4 regions of the Neomoorella humiferrea genome follow, and region 4 is predicted to be linked to each of the others. Evidence: riboswitches for the same ligand, from Rfam matches in the RefSeq annotation. Region 4 holds a riboswitch; each other region holds the start of a gene.
What was found. A riboswitch is a leader RNA that binds a small molecule or an ion and turns the genes downstream of it on or off. The one in region 4 is predicted to bind cyclic di-GMP.

Region 1 (5,540 bases), 220 kb from region 4:
TTCTATCTTAATCGATATGAGTTCCATCGATCCTATGGTCAGCCGGGAAATAGCCGGAAAGCTGGCCGAAAAGGGCGTGCGTATGCTTGATGCGCCTGTAAGCGGCGGCGAACCCAAGGCCATCGACGGCACCCTCTCGATAATGGTGGGTGGCAGGCAGGAAGACTTTGATGAATGCTACGATATTTTAAAGGCCATGGGTTCTTCCGTGGTCCGCACGGGTGAAATTGGCGCCGGCAATGTTACCAAGCTGGCCAACCAGATTATTGTCGCCCTGAACATCGCTGCCATGTCCGAGGCCCTGGTTTTGGCCACCAAAGCCGGAGTCGACCCGGAGCTGGTGTACCAGGCCATCCGCGGCGGTCTGGCCGGGAGCACGGTGTTGGATGCCAAAGCGCCCCTGGTGCTGGCCGGTCAGTTCAAACCCGGTTTCCGCATCAATTTACACATTAAAGACCTGGCCAATGCCCTGTCGGCCGGCCATGAGGCGGGCGTGCCCCTGCCCTTGACGGCTGTTGTTATGGAAATACTCCAGGCCTTAAAGGTTGACGGGCTGGGGGATGCCGACCACGGGGCCATCATTCGTTTCTACGAAAAGCTGGCCCAGGTGGAGGTCAGAAAGAAATAGGGAAAATCAAGTCGCCGTGCGAGGTCCGGGCCGGATTTATGAAGGCCTGGACCTCGCTTTAAAAGAGATAAAAACGATTGGGCGGCAGCTATGGGAATTTATTTACAGTCAGGTACAGGTGCGTGATGTTTATGAAAGAAAGGCTAGTCATCAGGAAAAAGAAAATGTATGAAGAAGTGGTGGAGCGTATTCTTCAGCTTATAAAATCAGGCGAATATAAGGTTGGCGATCGCCTGCCGCCCGTACAAGAGCTGAGTGAAATGTTCGGCGTGGGCACCCCTACATTAAGGGAGGGGCTTTCCGTCCTCTCTTCGAGCGGTATCCTGGAGATCAGGCACGGCAACGGGATTTACATCAAGCGTTTTCCCCTGGAGGCCGAGGACGTTCTCGCCCAGATAAATGAAGTGGAGTACGAACAGCTCCTTTCCTGGGTGGAGTTTCGCCGGGCCCTGGAAGCTGAAGCCGCTGCCCTGGCGGCCGAGAGGCGTGACGAGGCAGATCTTGAGGCCATTGAGGCGGCGGAAAGAAGACTGGAAGAAGAGATAACACGGGGAGAAATCACCATCGAACCCGACTATCAGTTCCACAACACTATAGCCCTGGCTACCAAAAACCCCATCTTTATTCAAACCGCCAGCACCATCGAGCACATTATCAGGCAGTATTTCCATTTGAGTTTACGCTATGGTAAAACTTTTCCGTGGCATCGCGAACTCGTGGTTACGGAACACCGGAAAATCATAGAAAACATCCGCAATAAAAAACCGCGGGAGGCGCGCAATGCCATGCTGGAGCATCTTAACAACGTGGCCGGCCGGGCCAAGCTCCTGGAGAGCATGGCAAAGGGCGAAAAATTAGATAAAAGCTAGATTGCCGGGCATATATTTTAATGTATTTTTAAAGTGACGTTAATACAATTATAACTCCTGCATGTTAATATACAGGTGAGCAAAGCCCTCTGACCTCCTTTTTAAATATAAATTTCCTACCACACCCGGAATTAGCCGGGTTGTTTTTTTATTTTGCAGGAAAAAAGGTATTGATGTCGAATAGCGTAATAAAAAGTAAAATGTTACCGCTAAAGGCAAACCCCACCGAAAGGGGGGGACGCAAAGCCATGGGTCTAAGGCTTTTTAAGCTATGATCGCCAGGCTGCCGGTACCTTGATGCTGATTTTTTATTAAGCATTGAGTTTCAGGGCGGCCTTAAGTTTTCGCGCCGCCCTTAATTTTTTAGTAGCATTGGGGCCCGCTCACAGGAAGGGGATTACCGGATGTCATGCAGGGAAAGGCTTATAAACCTGGAAGTATTGGAAGCCCTTTTGGACGATTACCTGTCTCGTAAAAGTGTGTCAGCGCCGTATAAACGCTTTCTTTTGCGGATGATTGAGGGTCAGGTGGAAATCCTCGTCCATAATCTTTTACAAAAGGTTGATGATACAATAATGCATAACTACAAAAATTGGCGGCAGAAAGCTTGACAGGACCGGTGCTATCTGCTAAGATAACGCTACGGAAAGGGAGTACCTTATTACGGGCGGAAGTAGCTCAGTGGTAGAGCATCGCCTTGCCAAGGCGAGGGTCGCGGGTTCAAATCCCGTCTTCCGCTCCATATTTTTCGCTGAGGGCCTCGGCACGGGTATTAACCTGTCCGAGGTGTTATTCTAAATGCTGCTTTTTAAGGATGCGGCAGGAAAAGGTAATGGCAACGGCGAAATATGCTAAACGTAGTAGGGATCAGGGAGGAGCAGTTAAGTAATGAAGGCAACCGTCGAGAAGCTGGATAAAAATCAGGTACTTCTGGAAGTAGAAGTGGAAGCCCCCAGGGTACAAAAGGCCATAGATCAAGCCTATCGCCGCCTGGTAAAGCGGGTAAACATACCGGGGTTCCGTAAAGGAAAGGCGCCGCGTTTTATCCTCGAGCGTTATATAGGCAAAGAGCCCATCTATGACGAAGCGGTGGAAATTGTCGTGCCGCCGGCTTATGAAGAAGCCCTGGCCGAACACAGCCTGGAACCCATCGACCGGCCGGAAGTAGAAATAGTCAAGGTAGAAGAGGGCGAGCCTTTAATCTTTAAGGCAAAGGTCGAGGTAAAACCTGAAGTCCAGCTGGGACCCTATAAGGGGGTTGAAGTAGAAAAACCCGAGGTTCGGGTCGGCGAAGAAGACGTCGACGCCTACCTTAAAAGCATGCAGGAACGGTATGCCACCCTGAAAAACATCGAAGACGAACCCGCAGCGGTAGGTGACATCGTCGTTATCGATTTTAAAGGTACGGTAGATGGAGAACCCCATCCCGGCCTGGAGGGCAGCAATTTTACCCTCGAATTAGGCTCGGGCACACTGGTCCCCGGCTTTGAAGAACAGCTAGTAGGTGCCAGGGTGAATGAAGAACGTACCATAAACATTACCTTTCCGTCCGACTACCATCAAAAGGATCTGGCAGGCAAGGAAGCCGTCTTTCAGGTTACCGTACGGGGAATTAAGCGAAAAGAGCTGGCGCCCTTAGACGATGAGTTCGCCAAAGACGTGAGCGAGTGCGAAACCTTAGACGAACTGCGCCAGGATATCCGCCGTCGGTTGGAGGAAAGACGGCGCCAGGAAATCGATGCCGCCGTCAGGCAGGCGGTGGTGGCCAAGGTCGTAGATGCGGCAACAGTAGATCTCCCGGAGGTTATGGTCAGACGACGCATCGCTGCTCGCATCCGCGAACTGGAGCGCAACTTACAGATCAGAAAAATAACTCTAGATGAGTTCTTAAAAGAAAACGGGAAGAATATGGAAGATCTAGATAAAGAATTCCGGCCCGGAGCGGAACGGGAAGTAAAGACGGAGCTGGTTTTGGAGGCCATAGCAAAAGCGGAAAATATTGAGGCCACTGAAGAAGAGGTGGTGGCGGAAATCGACAAAATGGCACGCGCCTTCCGGCAGGATCCCGAAGAAGTCCGGAAAAATTTGGGCGACTTGTCTTTCCTGAAATACGATATAATGATCAAAAAGACCATTGATTTTCTGGTGGAAAACAGCGTGGCCGTTCCGCCCCGGGAAGGCGGAGTAGAGGAGAAGGGAGAAACTGCTGCTGCAGGGGAGTAACATTTTCCTATGGAGGTGGGATAAGGAGTGTCTATCCTGGTACCGGTTGTCGTTGAGCAGACGAACAGGGGCGAGCGGGCCTACGATATTTACTCCCGCTTGCTAAAAGACCGTATCATTTTTTTGGGCAGCGCCATAGATGATCATGTGGCCAACCTGGTGATTGCCCAGATGCTTTTCCTGGAAGCGGAGGATCCCGATAAAGATATCCACCTATATATCAACAGCCCCGGTGGCTCCATTTCTGCAGGGATGGCCATCTTTGACACCATGCAGTATATCCGGCCCGATGTATCTACCATTTGCGTCGGCCTGGCGGCCAGCATGGGTGCCTTTCTTTTAGCGGCCGGCGCCAAGGGCAAACGTTTCGCCCTGCCCCACAGCGAGATCATGATTCACCAGCCCATGGGCGGCACCCAGGGCCAGGCCGTAGATATCGAGATCCACGCCAAGCGTATCCTGGCCATCCGGGATACTTTAAACCGTATTTTGAGCGACATTACCGGTAAACCCGTGGAACAGATTGCCAGGGACACCGACCGCGATCATTTTATGACGCCCCTGGAAGCCAAAGAGTACGGTTTAATCGACGAGGTGATCACCAAGCGCGAGTTGCCCCGTAAATAGGGACGGCGAGGTGAACTAAACATGTATAAATATACCGACGATAAGGGCCAGCTGAAGTGTTCCTTCTGCGGGAAACTTCAGGACCAGGTTAAAAAACTGGTCGCCGGCCCCGGCGTCTATATCTGCGACGAGTGTATAGAACTGTGTAACGAGATAATCGAGGAAGAACTGAACGAGGATCTCAACCTGGAGATGGGTGAGCTGCCTAAACCCAAAGAGATCAGGGAAATCCTCGATCAATATGTCATCGGCCAGGATAAGGCCAAAAAGGCCCTGTCCGTGGCAGTATACAACCACTATAAGCGCATCAACCTCGGTGCCAGGATGGATGACGTTGAGCTCCAGAAGAGCAACATCATCATGCTTGGCCCCACCGGCAGCGGTAAAACCCTGCTGGCCCAGACCCTGGCGAAGATACTCAATGTACCCTTCGCCATTGCCGACGCCACCTCCCTTACGGAAGCCGGCTATGTGGGTGAGGACGTAGAAAACATCCTGCTAAAGCTCATCCAGGCGGCCGATTATGACGTGGAGAAGGCGGAAAAGGGTATCGTCTATATCGACGAGATCGATAAAATCGCCCGCAAGTCGGAAAACCCGTCCATTACCAGGGACGTATCTGGCGAAGGTGTTCAGCAGGCCCTCTTGAAGATTCTGGAGGGGACCATTGCCAGCGTACCTCCCCAGGGAGGGCGCAAGCATCCCCATCAGGAATTCATCCAGCTGGATACCACCAACATCCTCTTCATCTGCGGCGGCGCCTTCGACGGCCTGGATAAAATCATCAGGAACCGCATCTCCCAGAAGACCATGGGCTTTGGCGCCGAAATCCAGGGTAAGAAGGACGTGCAGGTGGGCGACATTTTAAAACAGGTCCAGCCCGTAGACCTGTTGAAGTACGGTTTAATCCCCGAGTTTATCGGGCGGCTGCCGGTCATCGTCACCCTGGACGCCCTTGATGAGGACGCCCTAGTCCGGGTGCTTACGGAACCCCGCAATGCCCTGGTCAAACAGTATCAGAAGCTGTTCGAGATGGACGGCGTAACCCTAGAGTTCAAAGAAGACGCCATCAGGGCCATAGCCAAAGAAGCTTTGAAGCGGGAGACCGGTGCCCGGGGCTTAAGGGCCATACTGGAAGAAATAATGCTGGATGTAATGTACGAGATACCTTCCCGCAGCAACGTCACCAAATG
Region 2 (5,540 bases), 1.1 Mb from region 4:
GCTCCTTTCCCCTCTACAACCAACATCTGGAGCTGGACCTGTATTCCGGCAGAAAGGTCGTTAAACCTTTAGATTAATAGTTCGTTTCCACTCGCTGCTCCAGGGGCTTCACTTCTACACGGCCGGAATGAAGATCGAGTTCCAGGCAACGGTTATAAATCGGATGGGCGCTTTCTTCCCTCACCTGGACGATCGCTCCCCTTACCGCCAGGCTTATCCTGGAGCCCCGCCTGGTGATCCCCGCCGAAAGCCCATCCAGCAGGCGGAAGAGCCTATGCATGGGTAAAAGGCCCCGAGGAAAATCGGACGGCAGTTCACCGTCGGGATGGTGATGATATTGAATAAGATAAACTATGCTCCGCTCCAGTTGGTAAACCTTGCGGGCCAAAGAGGCGCTGCGGAAAGCGTGGTACTGCCCCGGCTCGAAGGCTTCTTTAGGGTCGACCATATCGCCGACCTCTAGATGGGGCTGGACTTTACCAACATCGTGATAGATAGAGGTTTGTACTAATATTTCCCTTGAAATGCCGTCGACAGCCTTCAGCCCTTTCATAAACAATTCCGTCAACAACCGAAGAATATTGATGACGTGGCGGTAAACCCCTTCCTTTATAATGCCGGTAATCTTTATTTTGCCGGTTGCCGAGTCGTACTCGTCCCGGTATTCCGGTATGGATTTAAGCCGGGCCACAACTTCGGGATCGACAATAAGGTTGCCCAGGGCCATTTCAAGTTCTTCCTGGGAATGGCGCAGCGTTGCAAGCTGGACTTTTGATTCTTTTCGCAGTTCCCTTTCCCGGTCGCGTTCTTCCAGGGCTACCCGCAACAGCCCATACGTTGTAAAGATGCCCGATTTCCCCTTCCTGGTGAGGAAATAAGGTGGGTTGTGCTCCCTCTTTTCCGCCCATAAACATATAGCTGAAAGCCCTGCTTCTTCTTCCAGGTAGTCGTCCTCGGCAATAGGTTTTATGAATACCCTTATGCCACTTTCCATTATCCTATTCATGCCGGGTTCCTTCACAAAGGTTCGCAGAATGTCCAGACCGTGCAGCCACCCTACAGGTTCTTCCGCATTATTGATTACCTGCAATACAAAACTATCATTTTCAAGCATCTTTTTTATGGCTTCTGCGATGCTGGCACCTTCCGCAATAGATGGTATTTCACGGGAATCCGAAGTAAGCATGTTCCTCTATAATTCCTCCTTGAAAACGTCGAGTAAACTATTAAGGGGCTTACCTTAAGCTCCCCGCTTTAAATTCAGCCGCTTAATACTCGGAAGAATGTTGCCCCTGAGGTTGGCGAGCCCCCGCATGTACGGGGGCGTCAGGGGCACCTTCACCACGTATGGAACACGAATGATCTCCTGGAGGTACTCTATCGCTATGCCGTAGCTTTTCTGTCCCAGACGAAAGACCACGTACTGGTCAAGGCTTGCAACCGTTGCCCCGGCTATTGCCATATACCTTCCTCCTCGTTCACTCCGATTTCTTTAGCCCTGCTGGAGCTCGTCCGCCAGAGCTGCAATTTCCTCGATAGCCTGGGCAAGCTCTTTCATGCCTTCTGCTTGCTGGCGGCTGGCGGCGGCTGCTTCTTCTGCCGCTTTACTGGCTTCCTGGGCAGCCGTACTTATCTGCTCTACTCCTCTGGCTGCCTTTTCTACCCTTAGGAGGCTTTCATCTGCCTGCTTTTTAACCATTTCCACCCCCTCAACGACCACCCGCATATCGGTTTCAATAAGGTCAAGGTCGGCCGTTGTTTTTTGGGCTTTTTCCGCTTCCTTTTGAATTACATCCCCAATAGTAGTAATGTCCCACTGTACGTTCATCACTTGCTCTTGAATGCCCTTTACCATTTCCTTGATCTGCTCGGCGTTGCGGGCACTCTCCTGGGCAAGGTTCCGGATGTCTGAAGCTACTACCGCGAACCCCTTACCGTACTCGCCGGCCCGGGCTGACTCTATAACGCCGCTTACCGCCAGCATGTTGGTCTGGATGCTTACGCTCTCTATGGTGTCTACTATCTTATCGATCATGCGGGCGTTCCACTCTAGCTGGTTAACCTTGTGTACGTTCTCAAGGTTGGTGGCTGCCGCCTGCTTGATCCCTTTAATCAACTCATTTACCCTGACTTTGTTCTCAGCCAGCAAGTCACTAAGTTCCTGTACTGCAGATTTAGACTCATCGGCCTCCTTCGCAATTACTCCCATCGATTTTTCGATCTGCTTGATGGCGGCGGAGAATTCCTCAGAAGCCGATGCCTGTTGCTCTGCCGATTTCGCTATTTGATTTAGGGCGGCGTTAATCTCTTCTGCCGAACGGCTGGCCTCCTCAATGGCCGAGGATAGTTCCTCCGCCGCTGCCGCCAGGCCCTCGGCCGATTTGACCACATCAGTCGAGTGCTTGAGTTCATCAGCCAGATCGGCTAAATTATTACTGTTATTGCTTATCTCCTCTAGTGCCCGGGCCTGTTGCTCAACCCCCTGCAAGGCCTGCTCAGTGGCGCTGGCCTGCTCCTCAGCAGTCGCAGCTATCTGTTCGCTACCTTTCTGGAACTCGGCTACCGCTTTTTCTACTTCCGTGACCAGCTGCTCAATCCTAGCAGCTCCTTCCACTACTTTGGCTACAGAAGTAGTAATCTTCTTAAGCTCTTCCGTGATAGTCTTACCTTTTTCCGCCTCGCCCCTGGCTACCTCAGCTGCCTTGTTGATGGCTTCAGCCACCGTGCGCACGTCTTCCTGCACACTGTCTACTATCTTCCGTATGTCGCTGGCCGCTTTCTCGGAAGTCTCTGCCAAGGTTCTTACTTCGTCCGCCACTACAGCAAACCCGCGGCCGTGCTCCCCAGCCCGCGCCGCCTCAATTGCAGCGTTCAGGGCTAGAAGGTTTGTCTGGTCGGCTATCCTTACTACGGTCCGGACGATCTCGTCAATCTTGGACGCCTCTTCTTCCAGTTTTGCTACGACCCTGGCCGACTCCTCGTTCCTGGCTGCGCTGGCGTCTACCCCTTGGATCAAAACCTCAATATCGTCAATCATGCGGCTCACCAGATTCTTTATGGCTTCACACCGGTTCAAGGATTCCCGCGCTTGCTGCACCGAAAGCTTGGCAGCTTCGCCGATAGCTTGGATAGCGGACAAGGACTGTTGGGTAGCGCCGCTCGCTTTCTGGGCTCCGCTGGCTATTTGTTCCATGGCAGTTCGTAGTTCTTCTACCGCGCTGGAGGCTTCCTCCACGCCGGCAGAAAGTTTTTCCGCCGCGCTGGCTATCCGCTCGGCAATCTGTTGCAGCTTTGCAAAAGTCCGTGCCTCCATTTCTTTCTTATCGCTTTCTTTGTCCGGTTCACCCTTGCGAGTCTCGCCGTATATTCCTCGGTTGGCAGAAGGTAAAGGCTCCAATGTTTTAGAGGCATTAATTGCCATGATTACAAACTTCTCCTTAATGTTTTCGGTATTTGTTTAACCATTTTAACCAAACATTGTTTGGATACGATAGTGACTAGAGGAAATAATTTTCGTCTAGCAAAAAATAAAGGGAACAGGTTACCTGTTCCCTCTACGAGCCTATACAATTCACTTTATCTCCTCGAAGGTCCACCGGCAACCTGGCAACCATAGCTTATACAAGCCTTAGGCCCATGGCTTTGCGACCCCGTCTTTTAACGGGTTTGCCCTTAACGTTGACTTATTTAACAATTTGCTTAGTATCAGGGGTGATCGGGTGTAGTTAGTTTTTGCCAATTATAAGTCTTCAGGGTAGTTCCAATTTAACCGCCCTTTAAACATTTGGCGTTATCGCTTATCGGGAAAGCAATCTGCTATTTTTCTTCAAAAGATCCACTATCGCCAGCTTCTTCCTGTAAAGGCAGCTAGGTGAGTGCCAACACTTTGCCCTCCTTAATCTGGGCTGTTAATTCTTCGTAACTTTGAAGGCTGGCCGGCAAAAAACCTGCTGCAGCCTGGCGATAAAACCCATGAAAGGGGCTTAAGGCTCTGCGCCAATGTCTTTCGACATGGTTTGCCCTTGAGCATAAGATACGCAGGGAAAGTGAGTTTAATGTTGATTTAGGGGAATTATGGAAAAAAAAGAATGATTTTACCGCGGGCGAGACAGAGGGAAAGAAGGTAAAATAGAAAGAGGATGGAGAGAGGATTTGTTTCCAATAATAGGGAGGTTTGGGAATTATATACCCCCCCCCCCCCCATTTCTATATTTTGCCATTTTAACAATCTCCTTCCAAATTCCTTAGGTGTAATTATATATTCGCGTTTTTTTTCCAAAATCCTCCCAAAAAACTACAACAACGCAAAGTTAATTATGGCAGGTAAAACGTTCCGACTCCACGTTGCTTATCTTCTTTTCTTATGGATGAGGCCGAGCTTAACCTTCTTATGGAAGATATGGGCAACAAAGCGGCAACTATTGTCAATCTGCGCCCGGAGATCGGCGAGCTGATAAATGAATTAGCAGAAATACAGCCGTCGACCATAAAGGCCCTGGTGCATTTCATAAAATCCATGAAGCAGTCGTTGCATTCAAAGTGAAACTTATTTAAGCCGCCCTACATAGAAGCCCGCCCGGCTTCCTTGCCAGGTGGGCTTGTTTTAGCGAAAGTTTTATTCTCGTCTTTGAATCTCCCCTGTTACCCTGTCAATAAAGGTACGCAGCGGCACACTGCCCGTATCCCCGGCGCGGCGTTCCCGGACAGATACGGTACCTTCGGCTGCTTCCTTATCCCCCACCACCAGCATGTAAGGGATTTGTTCCAGCTGCGCGGTGCGGATCTTGTAGCCGATTTTGTCGTTGCGGTCGTTGACGTCGGCCCGGATGCCAGCCCGCACCAGTTCTTCTTTCACCTTATAGGCATATTCATTATGACGGTCGGTGATGGGCAGCACCCGCACCTGTACCGGAGCCAGCCACACGGGAAAGGCTCCGCCGTAATGCTCGATTAAAATGCCGATGAACCGCTCTATACTGCCGAATACGACCCGGTGAATCATTACCGGCCGGTGTTTCTGGCCGTCTTCGCCGATATAATGAAGGTCGAATTTTTCCGGCATGAGGAAATCTAGCTGGATGGTGCCGCACTGCCAGGTCCGGCCCAGGGAATCCTCCAGGTGGAAATCGATTTTGGGGCCGTAGAAGGCTCCGTCTCCTTCATTGACCACATAGGCCATGCCCCTTGCCTCCAGGGCCTGGCGCAAAGCCGAGGTAGCCGTTTCCCAGATCTCATCCGAACCCATGGCATTGTCCGGCCGGGTGGAGAGCTCGACGTGATACTTAAAGCCAAAGAGGCTGTAGAAACGATCCACCAGGTCGATGACGCCCTGGATCTCTGCCGTTATCTGGTGGGGCAGCATAAAGATGTGGGCGTCGTCCTGGGTAAAAGCCCGTACTCGCATGAGGCCGTGGAGGACGCCGGATTTTTCATGACGGTGCACCAGCCCCAGCTCGGCCAGGCGCAAAGGCAGGTCGCGATAGCTGTGCTGCTCTGATTTATAGACCAGAATGGCTCCCGGGCAGTTCATGGGTTTGATG
Region 3 (5,540 bases), 270 kb from region 4:
CAGCTTCAGAATGGCCGCGATCTGCTGGGCATTCTGAACATAGACTACTACTTCCGGCGACCCGTAAACCAGGGAGGCGTCATACATGTAGGTATTTAATGACACTTTGGAGGTCAACACATTATCTTTCCCGACAATTCTTACCAATTCGTTCAGGGTTGATTGATCGATCATTAATTAACCCCTCTCCCTTCCCCTTTTTAAAAATCTTGACCAAGGCCATAATTTTATAGCTAACACCGCTTAAAACGGTGGACCCAGGGTAAGATAATAAAGTTTTTAGCTTCTCTTTTACCGCCCCCAGTCTATTTTGTTAATAATATCACAAAGAGTTAATATTCATTTATTTAAATCTATCAGTAGCTTTGAACAGGTGTCAAGAATTCTCTGGCTTATAAAACCCTTCAGGCCGACGAAAAAAAACCGGTCTGAAGGTCTTTCACCATTTTTCGTAAACTAGCTTCCTGTCTTATGGTCTAACCAGCAGACAGGAAAAATTACAGCAGTTCTTCCCCCTTTACGACTTCGGCTTCGGTCACAAAGCCTCCGGCCGGTATTTTTTCCATATTGCCGCCATACTGCACCCGCCGCACCAGGAGGGCTCCATCTCCAGTTGCTACGGCGAACCCTTCTTCAGGTATTACATCAATTATCCTGCCCGGTGCACCACACCCGCTAATGGGAGAGGCCTCCCATATTTTCAACTTTTCTCCCCGGAAGGTCGTCCAGGCCCCCGGGCTGGGGTTGGAACCGCGGATTAAATTGTAAATCTTCTGCGTGCTTTGCCGCCAATCAATCCTTACATCCGCCTCTTTTATCACCGGTTGATAGGAAGCCAGGCTTTCATCCTGGGGTACAGGGTTTGCCTTCCCTTCCCGGATCAAGCGGACGGCTTCGGCCACCATTTGCACGCCTAAGGGATAAAGTTTTTCAAAATATAGGGATTTCACCGTATCATCGGGATCGATGGCCACTTTTCGCTGCAGGATTATCGGTCCGGTATCGATGCCGGCATCTATTTGGTGGATGGTGACGCCCGTTTCCGTTTCACCGTTGATAATGGCCCAGTTCATGGCGCTGCCGCCACGGTATTTGGGCAGCAGTGAAGGATGATAATTAATGCCGCCGTGGGTGGCCAGATCGATCATGGCCTTGGGGACGATATCGGTTACAAAGGCCAGTACCAGCAAATCAGGTCTTAGGTTTTCAACCCATTTCAGGGCTTCCGGCTCCTTCAAACGTGCCGGCTGCAAGAGGGGCAGGCCGCGCTCCAGGGCCAGCTCTTTAACCGGGTTAGGCCCTTTTTGCCCCGGCCGGTCCGGTACGGTAAGGACGCCGACTACTTCTTCCCCCTGATCAAGGAGGGCCTTAAGGCAGTCTTTGCCAAAAGGAGCCTGACCGATAAAAACGATACGCAAAAAATTTTCCCCTCCCTTTTCCTTTACCCCTGCAGGGTAGCCAGGGGTTTCTCTTTCTCCAATTTTAATATATCCTTAACACATTGAACCTGTCAATGATTTTATGGGGCCGCCGTCCGGCCGCCCCATGCTTTACCTCCAGTTATTGCACAATAAAACCCCTCACCTAATAAGGCAGGGGTTTTATTGCCGCTTTAAGCGGCAGGTATTGAGGAGGTCGTTGGAACTGGCGCTGGATTGGAAGGAAGAGTTGTCGTACCAGTACTATTTGTATTGTCAGCGGTGGGTACTGTTTCCGTAGAGGTCGATACTTCTGTTGTAGTCGAATTGGTACTCGATGATGTTTCCGGAGCCGTTGATGTCGGTGATTCCGTCGTCTCTCCTGTACCTTCTTCAACATCAATATCGCCAGTTTCTATGTCGCTATCATTATTGTCGCCAACATCGATGTCGCCAGTGGCGTCATTATAATTTACTTTTTCTTTAAATACTTCACTTAAGAACCTCAAGGGCACAAAAGTACGGTTGCTAATTAATAGAGCCGGAACATCTAAATTCATTTTTGTTCCATTAACCGTTACTTCCGTGCTGCCAAGGATAAGTACTACGGTAACCCCATTTTTGGTTATGGTTACGGTATTGGTTGCCTCATCCCAGTTAACAGTTGCACCCAGGCCTTCCGTAACCGCCCTGACAGGGATCAGAGTGCGGCCGGATTTAATTACTGGCGGTACATCAAATTTTATCTCTTTATTTTTTACCCGAATCCGGCCTCGGAATTTTTCCAAACCTTCATTTTGGACTTCTTCTGTTATCTGTTCCCTTTTCCTATTTTGATCTTTTAGCCCCTTACTACTTGTAATCCCGGACTCTTCTTGCATCTCTCTTTCTTGCTGGTTCACTTCAGTTTCTAATTTGCTATCGTCTTTTAAATTGCTATCTTCCCTTTCAACCCCGGCGTTAACATAAGACCGATAATCAGTCTTCCCTGCGGCGGCCGCCCCATAATGGCTAGCTTTATGACTACTGTTACCCTTGCCCGGATAAGCGTAAGCTATACCGGCATATAAGAATAGGCCGGCCATGGCCACCACACCAATTAGTTTTTTGTACTTCATTCAACTTACCTCCTTCGAAAACTCCTAAAAAAATTAGACAACCCGCATTAACCGGAGTTGCCCATAATCGTTAGCCAATTACGTATGATTTACCCGGCAACCCGGCTGCCATGACCTGTTAAGGTTTTAGGCCCGTGGCTTTGCGCCCCTGCCTTTCGGTCAGGTTCGCCTTTTGCGGTTTTCATTAATATTAATCGTCACTTTTAATTATTTCTTGACCGTCGTGACCCCCGCAGGATGACGGCTTTCGCCGCAGGTTAGCCGGCATTTCACGATTGACCTGGAGTATCCCGCCCCCTGCCGTCGCGCCTTTCGATCCAGATAGCGGCATCGGGGCAAACGAGCTGGCACTTTTTACAGGCTATGCAGGGTTTGCCGTGACCGGGCTCTACCACCGGGGTGCCGAAGGCCCCCAGTTGTTTAGCCCAGCCGATAGTATCTACTGGGCACTTCTCGATACAGAGGCCGCAGCCCTTGCACAGGGCTGGAAACAGGTGAAATATCCCTTTACCGTTTTCTGTGGTAATGGCCTTAAAAACTGAGCTCAAAATCCTTCGCCCCTTTAAACATTCGTACGTTTACTGCTAACTCCTTGCTTCTGCCTGCCAATATCGTAGCCTCGCGCCAGGGCGCGGTAGTTTAGCTCCCTAAGATTCGGGTCCTGGGCAAACTTGTGGCCCAACTGGCGTTCCAGGGCCTGTTGTACATCTTCTACTTTCAAAAAACCCGTGATGCCTACCAGCACTCCCAGGATGATAACGTTAAAGACACGGGGATGCATTTCCTCCTGGGCTATGAATAGGGCCGGGACGGCCAGACGCCTCTGTTTTTCCCCGTAAACCCGCCGCACGTCGTCTTCCAGACCGCCCTCATAAACCAGTAAAGTCTTCTCGCCTACATACTGCCGTACCCGTTCCACGGCCCGGGTGCTCAAAGCTACCACTATATCGCCGGTAGTAAATTTAGGCGCACTCACCGGCTCCCTGCTTATCTGGACAAAGGCCACCGAAACGCCGCCCCGCTGCTCCACGCCGAAATTGGGGATATACAGGGCCTGGAAGCCGGCCCGATAGGACGCTTCGGTGATGATCTCGGCCGCCGCCTGCACCCCCTGCCCGCCTTCCCCGGCTAGGGCGATTTTAAGATTAAAGTCCACGGGGAGGCACCTCCCGCAAGCGTCCGGACGGTTTTTCGTCCGGCGTCCTGAATTCCCCGATAGGAAAATAAGCCGTCATTTCTTCTTCCACAAAACGCCAGGTAGCTGCGGCATTGGTGTGCCAGTTGGTAGGACAGGACGACAGGGCCTCGATAAAGGCGATGCCTCGGCCTTCCACCTGGTTCTGCAGGCCCTTCTGGATAAAGTTTTTTAACTGGACGATATTGGCGATGCTCCCCCGGGCTACGTAGGCCCCCGGCGGGGCGATGGCCGCCACCAGTTCCGGTCCCAGGATGGGCCGTCCGGTGAGGCCGGCGTCGCGGCCGTAGGGGGTTGTTTCCGTCTTCTGGCCCGGCAGGGTAGTCGGGGCCATCTGGCCGCCAGTCATGGCGTAAACGGTGTTGTTGACCACGATAATGGTCACCAGGTCGTTGCGGGCGGCGCTGCTGACCAGGTGCTGGGCGCCGATGGCGTAGGCGCCGCCGTCGCCCATGTAGGAAACAACTACTAATTCCGGCCGCGCCCGTTTGATGCCCACCAGTACCGGCGTAGTGCGGCCGTGGTGGGTCTGGACGGTGTCCAGGTTGAAAAAGTCCCAAGAAAGGAGAGAACAGCCGATGTCGCACCCGAAAATAGTGCGTTCCTGGATACCAAGGGCGTCGATGGCTTCGCCCAGGGCCTTGAGGACAATGCCGTGGCCGCAACCGGGACAAAATTTGTGGGGCTTGGTTTCCAGCCGCCAGACCCGGGGCATTTGCGGTTGGACGGCGATGGCCATTAGATCAGCTCCTTTTCATGGACAAATTCCACTATTTCTTCCAGTGTTATTCCCATTCCCGGGCGCAGGTACCCGGTGACCGGCGTAGATATACCGTAAAGCCCGGCCTGGACCTGTCTTTTCAGCTGGCCGTAGGCCGATTCTACCACCAGGATATGGCGGGCCCGGCCGGCCAGGGGCCTTAAAGGTTCCGCCGGAAAGGGCCGTAAGGTGATGGGGCGGAAATAGCCAGCTTTGTAACCCCTTTCCCGCAAGACGGCAACGGCCGCCCGGGCGGCCCGGGAAACGACCCCGTGGGCGATAATCAGCAGTTCGGCGTCATCGACGGCATATACGTCCCACTCCATCACCTGGGGCGCCACAGAATCGTAGGCCTTTATGGCTTTCATCAATACTTCGTAAAGCTCTTCTTCCAGGTTGTAGGTATTGCGCAGGTGGGCCGGTTCGCGTTCTTCTCCCGGCAGGCCCGGCAGACCAACCATGGGGCGGCACGGTTCCATAGTAATGCCCCGGGTTTCGGGATCAAAAATGGTTACCGGCTCCCGCATTTTTGATTGATATCCGTCCCCCAGGACAAAGGTGGGAAAACGATATTTCCAGGCGCTGTTAAAGGCTTTAATTGTATACAAAAACAGCTCGTCATGGGAAGAAGGGGAATAAACGATGCGCAAGCCCTCGCCGTTGCCGCCGAAGCAGGTGAGGTTTAGTTCCTGCTGGGAGTAGATTACCGTGGCCGTGGACGGCCCGCCGCGCTGGGTCACCACCACCACCGTGGGCAGGCGCATCATTTCGGCCATGGCCATGGCCTCCTGCATGAGGACGTTGCCCGGCCCTGCAGTAGCTGTAAAGGCCCTTTTTCCTGCTAATACACCCCCTACGGTGGCAAAACCGGCAGAAATTTCATCTTCTGTCTGGAGAAATCCGCGTCCGTATTTCGGAGCCATCCTCGTCCAATAGTGCATGATTTCATTTTGCGGCGTGATGGGATAGCCGTACATGATGTCGGCTCCGGCGGCCAGGGCCGCCCAGGCCACCACTTCGTTGCCGGTCATAAAGGCCCGCTCCTCGCC
Region 4 (5,540 bases):
ATATGTTTCGCCGGCCAGCTGAAAAACTACCAGCTGCACTTCGGCCGCCGTTCCGTTTGCCACTTATAGCTCACCTCTCTTTATGATGGTTATTTCCGCATATAGAGTTTAATTCCTGCAAAAAAAGTATATTTTTATCTTTCCGGGTCAGGCTAAAAATAGATTAGACCGCTTGAAGGATGTGGAAAATATGCCTCCGCGCATTAAATGTCGGGTAGCCAATTGCATCTACTGGCAGGACGGCACCTGCGGCGCCGAAAGCATAACCGTGGCCGTTCAAGGAACGCCCAATAACTCCAGCGCCAAAAACGATCGCGACACCGAATGCGAAACCTTCCAGGCCCGGGCATGAGGCGGTCCTTTAAAGTTTGAAACTGGCCACCGCCCTTTCCAGCTCACCGGCGGCCGTCGCCAGCTGCCGGGCCGCCTGGCTGATCTGGTCTACAGCCGCCGTCTGCTCTTCGGTGGAAGCGGAAACCTCCTGGGTGCTGGCGGCCATCTCTTCTATACCGGCGGCTATGCTCTCCACCCGGCCCTTTACCTGCCGGGAGCCGGCGTACATTTCTTCGGACTTGGACGCCACGTTTTTAATTTTACCTACCAGGGTGGCGACGGCTTCGGCAATGGCCGCGAAGGCCGTGCCTGTCTGGCCTACCACTTCCGCCCCCCGGCGAACGTCGGCGGTGCCTTCGGCCATGCCGGCCACGACGCGCTCTGTCTCGCGCTGAATTTCGGCAATCAGGCCGACGATCTCTTTGGCGGCACCCGCCGCCTGCTCGGCCAGCTTGCGTACCTCTTCGGCCACTACGGCAAAGCCGCGGCCCTGCTCCCCGGCCCTGGCCGCTTCAATGGCAGCGTTGAGGGCCAGGAGATTGGTCTGCTCGGCGATGCCGGAGATAACGCCGACAATCTGGCCTATCTGCCGGGAACGGCTGCCCAATTCTTCAATGGCTGCAGCCAGCTCTTTCATCCTGCTGGTAATGGCCTCCATTTGACGGGTGGCCTCTTTCACCGCCAGTTCGCCTTCGGCGGCCTTCGCCGCTGCCTGTTCGGAAGCGGCGGCCATCTCCTCGGCATTGCGGTGCACTTCTTCTACCCGGGCCACCTGGGCGTCGGTCGCCGCCGCTGTCTCGCTGACATGGCGGGCCTGGTCTTCGGCACCTTTGGCCATTTCCTGGGTGGTGGCCGCCACCTGGCGGGCGGCCTCTCCCAGTTCCTGAGACATACGCGCCAAATCCCGGCTGGCCGCAGTCACCTGTTCCGTCATTGTGCGCACCCGGCCGATGAGCCGGCGCAGGTTGTCGCCCATGGCGTTGAAGGCCGCGGACAATTTGCCCACTTCGTCATTGGCGAAAATCTTGAGGGGTTCGGCGGTGAGGTCCCCTTCCGCAATGCGCGCAGCGTAGGCGGCCAATCTGCCTAGAGCCCTGGAAATCATGCGGCTGATGAGCCAGGCCACCGCCAGGGCCAATAGAAGGGCCAGAATGAGGCCGCTGATGAGGGCGGAACGCGCCGCGGTGACGGCTGCGGCCAGCCGTTCTTCGGCCGTTTTATTTTGATCGCCCATCTCTTTAGCCAAATGGTTGCCAATATTATTGAGGTTGTCCAGGGAGGCCCCCATCTGGAAGCTTAATATGGGCAAGGCTGCCAGGCGGTCGGCCTGGCTGGTATTGACGATGCTGTTTTTAAAGGTATCGTTGAAGCTCTTGGCGGCCTGGGTCATGGCCGCAAGGTACCCGGCTGTTTGCCCGTCGAGCTGCCGTCCTTCAAGGGCGGCGCGGGCGTCGTTGAAACGCTGCATGGCCTCGTCAAAAGCATTGATATGTGTCGCGGAGCCATTGATTATGTAATCGGTGGCCCGGCGGTAAGCATCCCAGACGGCATTGCTCATCTCATTAAAAAGCATGTTTTCTTCGTGGGTCTGAATGACTTCCCGAGAAATAGCGTCAATTTCCTGCAGGCTGAAGTTTACATAGGCCACCACGGCAACAAATATCAAAATCACAAGGGAAAATCCGGCCAACAATTTCGCGCCCAATCGAACGCGGCTAAAATATCCCCCTCCGCCTTTAGCCTTAAGACTCGGGAATGCCCCGGGCGTTTCGCCGCCTCTCTGTCCCTTTTCCTCCTTCTTTTTCCTTAATAATCGGCCCATATACTTGCAGCTCCCCTCCGGTTGTTAAAATAATAAAGGCCACCCCCTGGGTAGCCCCGTTCCACCCGCGGCAACTGGCTGTCCTGGCCCTTACCGGGCTTTAGACCCTGTAGCTTTGCGCCCCTGCCTTTCGACAGGTTTGCCTTTTTTCGGGGAATTTTTTCTATTTTCGCCTTAAATTATACCCCAGGGGGCGGCATTATGCAAGATATGCCAATTAAGAATTTCTTTGCTATTCTTCCATGCCTCCTGCCGCCATTAACTCGGAAACCGTCACCAGCTCGTACCCCTTTTCCCTAAGCCTTTTTACCAGGAGGGGGAGGGCCGCCAGAGTTCCGGGATGACCTTCGTGGAGAAGGATGATGCTCCCGTCCCGCACATTATTCATGACGTTTTTGACGATGGCGTCCGGACCAGGGTTGGACCAGTCGCGGGGGTCGATGTTCCAGGTCACCGTTTTTAATTTTAATTCCGTAGCCGCGGTAAGCAGATCGTCACTTAAGGCTCCATAGGGAGGGCGAAAATATTTAATCTGCCCGCCGCTTATTTCCTCCAGGACAAAGGCGGCCTGCCTCAAGTCGGCTTGGGCCTCTTTAAAGGGAACCTTGCTTAAGTTGGCGTGGCGCCACGAATGGCTGGCTACTTCGTGCCCCCCGGTAAGAACCGCCTGCACCAGCTGGGGAAAGGCCTGCGCCTGCCGCCCGACCAGGAAAAAGGTCGCCGGGGTTTTGGTGGCTGCCAGCACTGCTAAATAGCGCTCCGTCCATCGAGGAAAAGGGCCGTCGTCAAAGGTGAGGGCCACCCGGCGTCCGGCATTTGGTACCTGGCGCAGGGGCCGGGACGGTTCTACACGTTCTGCAGGATGAGTTTCCGTAGGATAAGGTTTTAACCCTTCCGGTCCATTGGATAACCCCGGAGGGGAGGTTTCCGGCAATGCCTCCATAAAAACGTATGGAAATACGCCGTCTTCCCGGTACCAGGACGCACCGGCGATAGTAGCGACGACTGACATTAAGGCCGCCAGGGTAATCACGTAACATAGCCGCAGCAATACCTCGGCCCAAACCGCCCTGGCATGCCTGCCGACACCCTCCGCCCGAAGCCAGCGCTCCTCAACAATTTTCCCTGCCTGTCCCATTTCTCGGACCGCCTTCCCGCCCGCAAGTCTTTCGTCCTTCTACATAATTAGACGTTTTTCCAGCAAGTTAGTTCCGTAGATATGAGTGAAAATTAAAGGCCGTCGCCCCGTAGTATTTTAAAATAGTGAGCAGGGCCTTCTGAGTGAGGATCTCATAACGATAATAGCGCTGGATATAAGATAGGGCCTGCCGCAGTACTTCCCCGCCGACGGCCTGTTCCATTTCCAGCCAGAAAAGGGCGCCGCGATTATACACGGCCCGACGGTATGCCTGTTCGTCGCCGTATTCCTCCAAGGATAAATCAACGGGTTGCCCTGTCAGGGCCCCCAGACGTTTGATTTCGTCCAGTTTGGTCTGATAAAGGGCGGTGTTAAAGTTACGGTAAAACATAAGGGTGCTGTACTCGGCAAGGCCTTCGTCAATCCAGGCGGAACGGACGCTGTCGTTGCCCACCAGATTGTACCACCACTGATGGGCGACTTCGTGGACGACGGTGGCGGGATTAAAACCTTTGCGGTTGCTGATAATAATAAAGCCGGGGTATTCCATACCTGCCAGGTCATCGAGGGGAACAAAGGCCAGATGCAGGTAACTGTAGGGGTAAGTTCCGAAGACGCGCTGGAAAAAATCTAAAGCCCGTTCTGCCGCGTCGAGGGCCGCCATCGCCGGCTCATCCCTGGCGGCCATCACCAGCTGCACCAGACCCGCCTGACGTGTGATAAAATCCCAACCGGCAGCGGCCGTAAAAGCAAACTCGCGGATGGGTTGGTCGCTGTTAAAGGTCCAGATGACCTGGCCTTTTTCTTCCCATTTTCCCGTTTCCCGTCCAGAGGCCAAAACCTGGTAACCGGTAGGTACCGTCAGGCGGACGCGATAATAAGCGGAACCGGCAAAATAAGGTTCACCAAAATAGGCGGAGGCCATCCCCTGCCAACTGCCCGCGACATAAGGAGCAAGTATAGGATACCATCCTGCCGCCATCAAGGTAGCCCCCGTCCGCCCGAGGCGCCCGGAAGCGCCGTCTTGTATCTTTGTAGTAAAGGAAATGGCCACGAAGATGGTTTCCTGCGGTGCAAGAACGGCCGGCAGGAATACTTCCAGGGTACTGCCTTTAGTGTTAAAGGTAACTGGTCGATTGTTTACGCTCACTCTGCTAACTGTTATCTGACTGCCCTTGCCATAGGGGGCATTGGCGGGAAGGTTGAAATACAGTTTTTCCAGGGATAGAAGGTTGGGGTTTTGGTAGGCCAGAAAAAGTCTGCCTGCCAGCTGGCCCAGATTGGGATCATATGATGCCTGGAGGTCGTAGACGGGATAATAACGAAAATGCAGCCCCTTCCCGCCTTGAAGGGATGGCAGGTACGTATCTTCGTCCCCCCGCCCGGGTTGGTCCAGGACTTCCAGAGCCAGGGTTAGCGGTATGTAGAGCCTGTCGTCGACCAGGACAGGAGCCGTTTCCAGCCGCCGGGTTGTGCCGTCGATTTCAGCCGTAGGGCTGCCGACAGTCACAACGGCGACCTTTTTTCCCCGCAACACCCCCCTGTTCCTGTACCAGTCGACACTGCCCCCCATCAAGGAAAAGAACTCCTGGGCCGCCACCAGAATATGACCTTCCGCCTCTAGAGGAGGCTGTTCCAGGACTACCTGTTTGAAGGGAACGTTATAAAAAGGGTTTCCCTTAATCTCGCGCGTTCCGGTAAAAGAAAAGGCCAGGATGGTAAGTAGAACCCCAATCAGGACCTTTTTGGCCATTGCTACACCGCCCTGCCCATTAATTCGACGGCATCTGACCTAATCCTCCAGCGTATAGTTAAAAAAACGAGACGCATACTAAGTTTACCGTCGGGAGGTGTGAACCCGGTGAATATTTTTCGAGTCAAAAGTATCCAAGAACTACAACAAGAAGCCCGGGACAATGAAAAGCTTAAGCGCAGCATCGGTACGCCGGAATTAATCGCCCTGGGGGTGGGGGCCATAATCGGCTCCGGCATTTTTGTCCTGACCGGGGTGGCTGCGGCCAATTATGCCGGGCCGGCCCTTACTTTCTCCTTTATCCTTTCGGGCATTACCGCCGGACTGGCCGCCCTCGTTTATACGGAAATGGCCGCCATGATTCCTGTAGCTGGTAGCGCTTATACTTATGCCTATGCCTCTCTGGGGGAAATTATCGCCTGGATTATCGGATGGAACATAATACTGGAATATACTGTGGCTTCAGGGGCGGTGGCCGCCGGCTGGAGCGGCTA

Region 1: another riboswitch for cyclic di-GMP. It lies ahead of MHFGQ_RS02580 (hypothetical protein); the one in region 4 lies ahead of MHFGQ_RS01605 (methyl-accepting chemotaxis protein).
Region 2: another riboswitch for cyclic di-GMP. It lies ahead of MHFGQ_RS09585 (methyl-accepting chemotaxis protein); the one in region 4 lies ahead of MHFGQ_RS01605 (methyl-accepting chemotaxis protein).
Region 3: another riboswitch for cyclic di-GMP. It lies ahead of MHFGQ_RS00215 (copper amine oxidase N-terminal domain-containing protein); the one in region 4 lies ahead of MHFGQ_RS01605 (methyl-accepting chemotaxis protein).

What each region holds. Positions count from the first base shown of each region.
Region 1 is NZ_CP136419.1:512,526-518,065, forward strand. It holds gene garR (2-hydroxy-3-oxopropionate reductase) at 1-628, shown strand, start outside; gene MHFGQ_RS02575 (FadR/GntR family transcriptional regulator) at 760-1,497, shown strand; cyclic di-GMP riboswitch class I at 1,702-1,788, shown strand; gene MHFGQ_RS02580 (hypothetical protein) at 1,902-2,108, shown strand; tRNA gene MHFGQ_RS02585 (tRNA-Gly) at 2,165-2,239, shown strand; gene tig (trigger factor) at 2,386-3,720, shown strand; gene clpP (ATP-dependent Clp endopeptidase proteolytic subunit ClpP) at 3,748-4,347, shown strand; gene clpX (ATP-dependent Clp protease ATP-binding subunit ClpX) at 4,369-5,540, shown strand, end outside.
Region 2 is NZ_CP136419.1:1,838,333-1,843,872, forward strand. It holds gene MHFGQ_RS09570 (HD domain-containing protein) at 1-77, shown strand, start outside; gene MHFGQ_RS09575 (HD domain-containing protein) at 74-1,186, opposite strand; gene MHFGQ_RS09580 (chemotaxis protein CheW) at 1,241-1,462, opposite strand; gene MHFGQ_RS09585 (methyl-accepting chemotaxis protein) at 1,493-3,421, opposite strand; cyclic di-GMP riboswitch class I at 3,595-3,681, opposite strand; gene MHFGQ_RS09590 (hypothetical protein) at 4,400-4,543, shown strand; gene thrS (threonine--tRNA ligase) at 4,616-5,540, opposite strand, start outside.
Region 3 is NZ_CP136419.1:29,941-35,480, reverse strand. It holds gene MHFGQ_RS00225 (FAD-binding oxidoreductase) at 1-174, opposite strand, end outside; gene fmt (methionyl-tRNA formyltransferase) at 498-1,418, opposite strand; gene MHFGQ_RS00215 (copper amine oxidase N-terminal domain-containing protein) at 1,613-2,536, opposite strand; cyclic di-GMP riboswitch class I at 2,629-2,716, opposite strand; gene MHFGQ_RS00210 (4Fe-4S dicluster domain-containing protein) at 2,806-3,084, opposite strand; gene MHFGQ_RS00205 (2-oxoacid:acceptor oxidoreductase family protein) at 3,099-3,692, opposite strand; gene MHFGQ_RS00200 (thiamine pyrophosphate-dependent enzyme) at 3,682-4,470, opposite strand; gene MHFGQ_RS00195 (ferredoxin oxidoreductase) at 4,470-5,540, opposite strand, start outside.
Region 4 is NZ_CP136419.1:296,661-302,200, reverse strand. It holds gene MHFGQ_RS01615 (chemotaxis protein CheW) at 1-63, opposite strand, end outside; gene MHFGQ_RS01610 (DUF1540 domain-containing protein) at 191-352, shown strand; gene MHFGQ_RS01605 (methyl-accepting chemotaxis protein) at 362-2,005, opposite strand; cyclic di-GMP riboswitch class I at 2,222-2,309, opposite strand; gene MHFGQ_RS01600 (polysaccharide deacetylase family protein) at 2,388-3,293, opposite strand; gene MHFGQ_RS01595 (M1 family aminopeptidase) at 3,361-5,046, opposite strand; gene MHFGQ_RS01590 (amino acid permease) at 5,155-5,540, shown strand, end outside.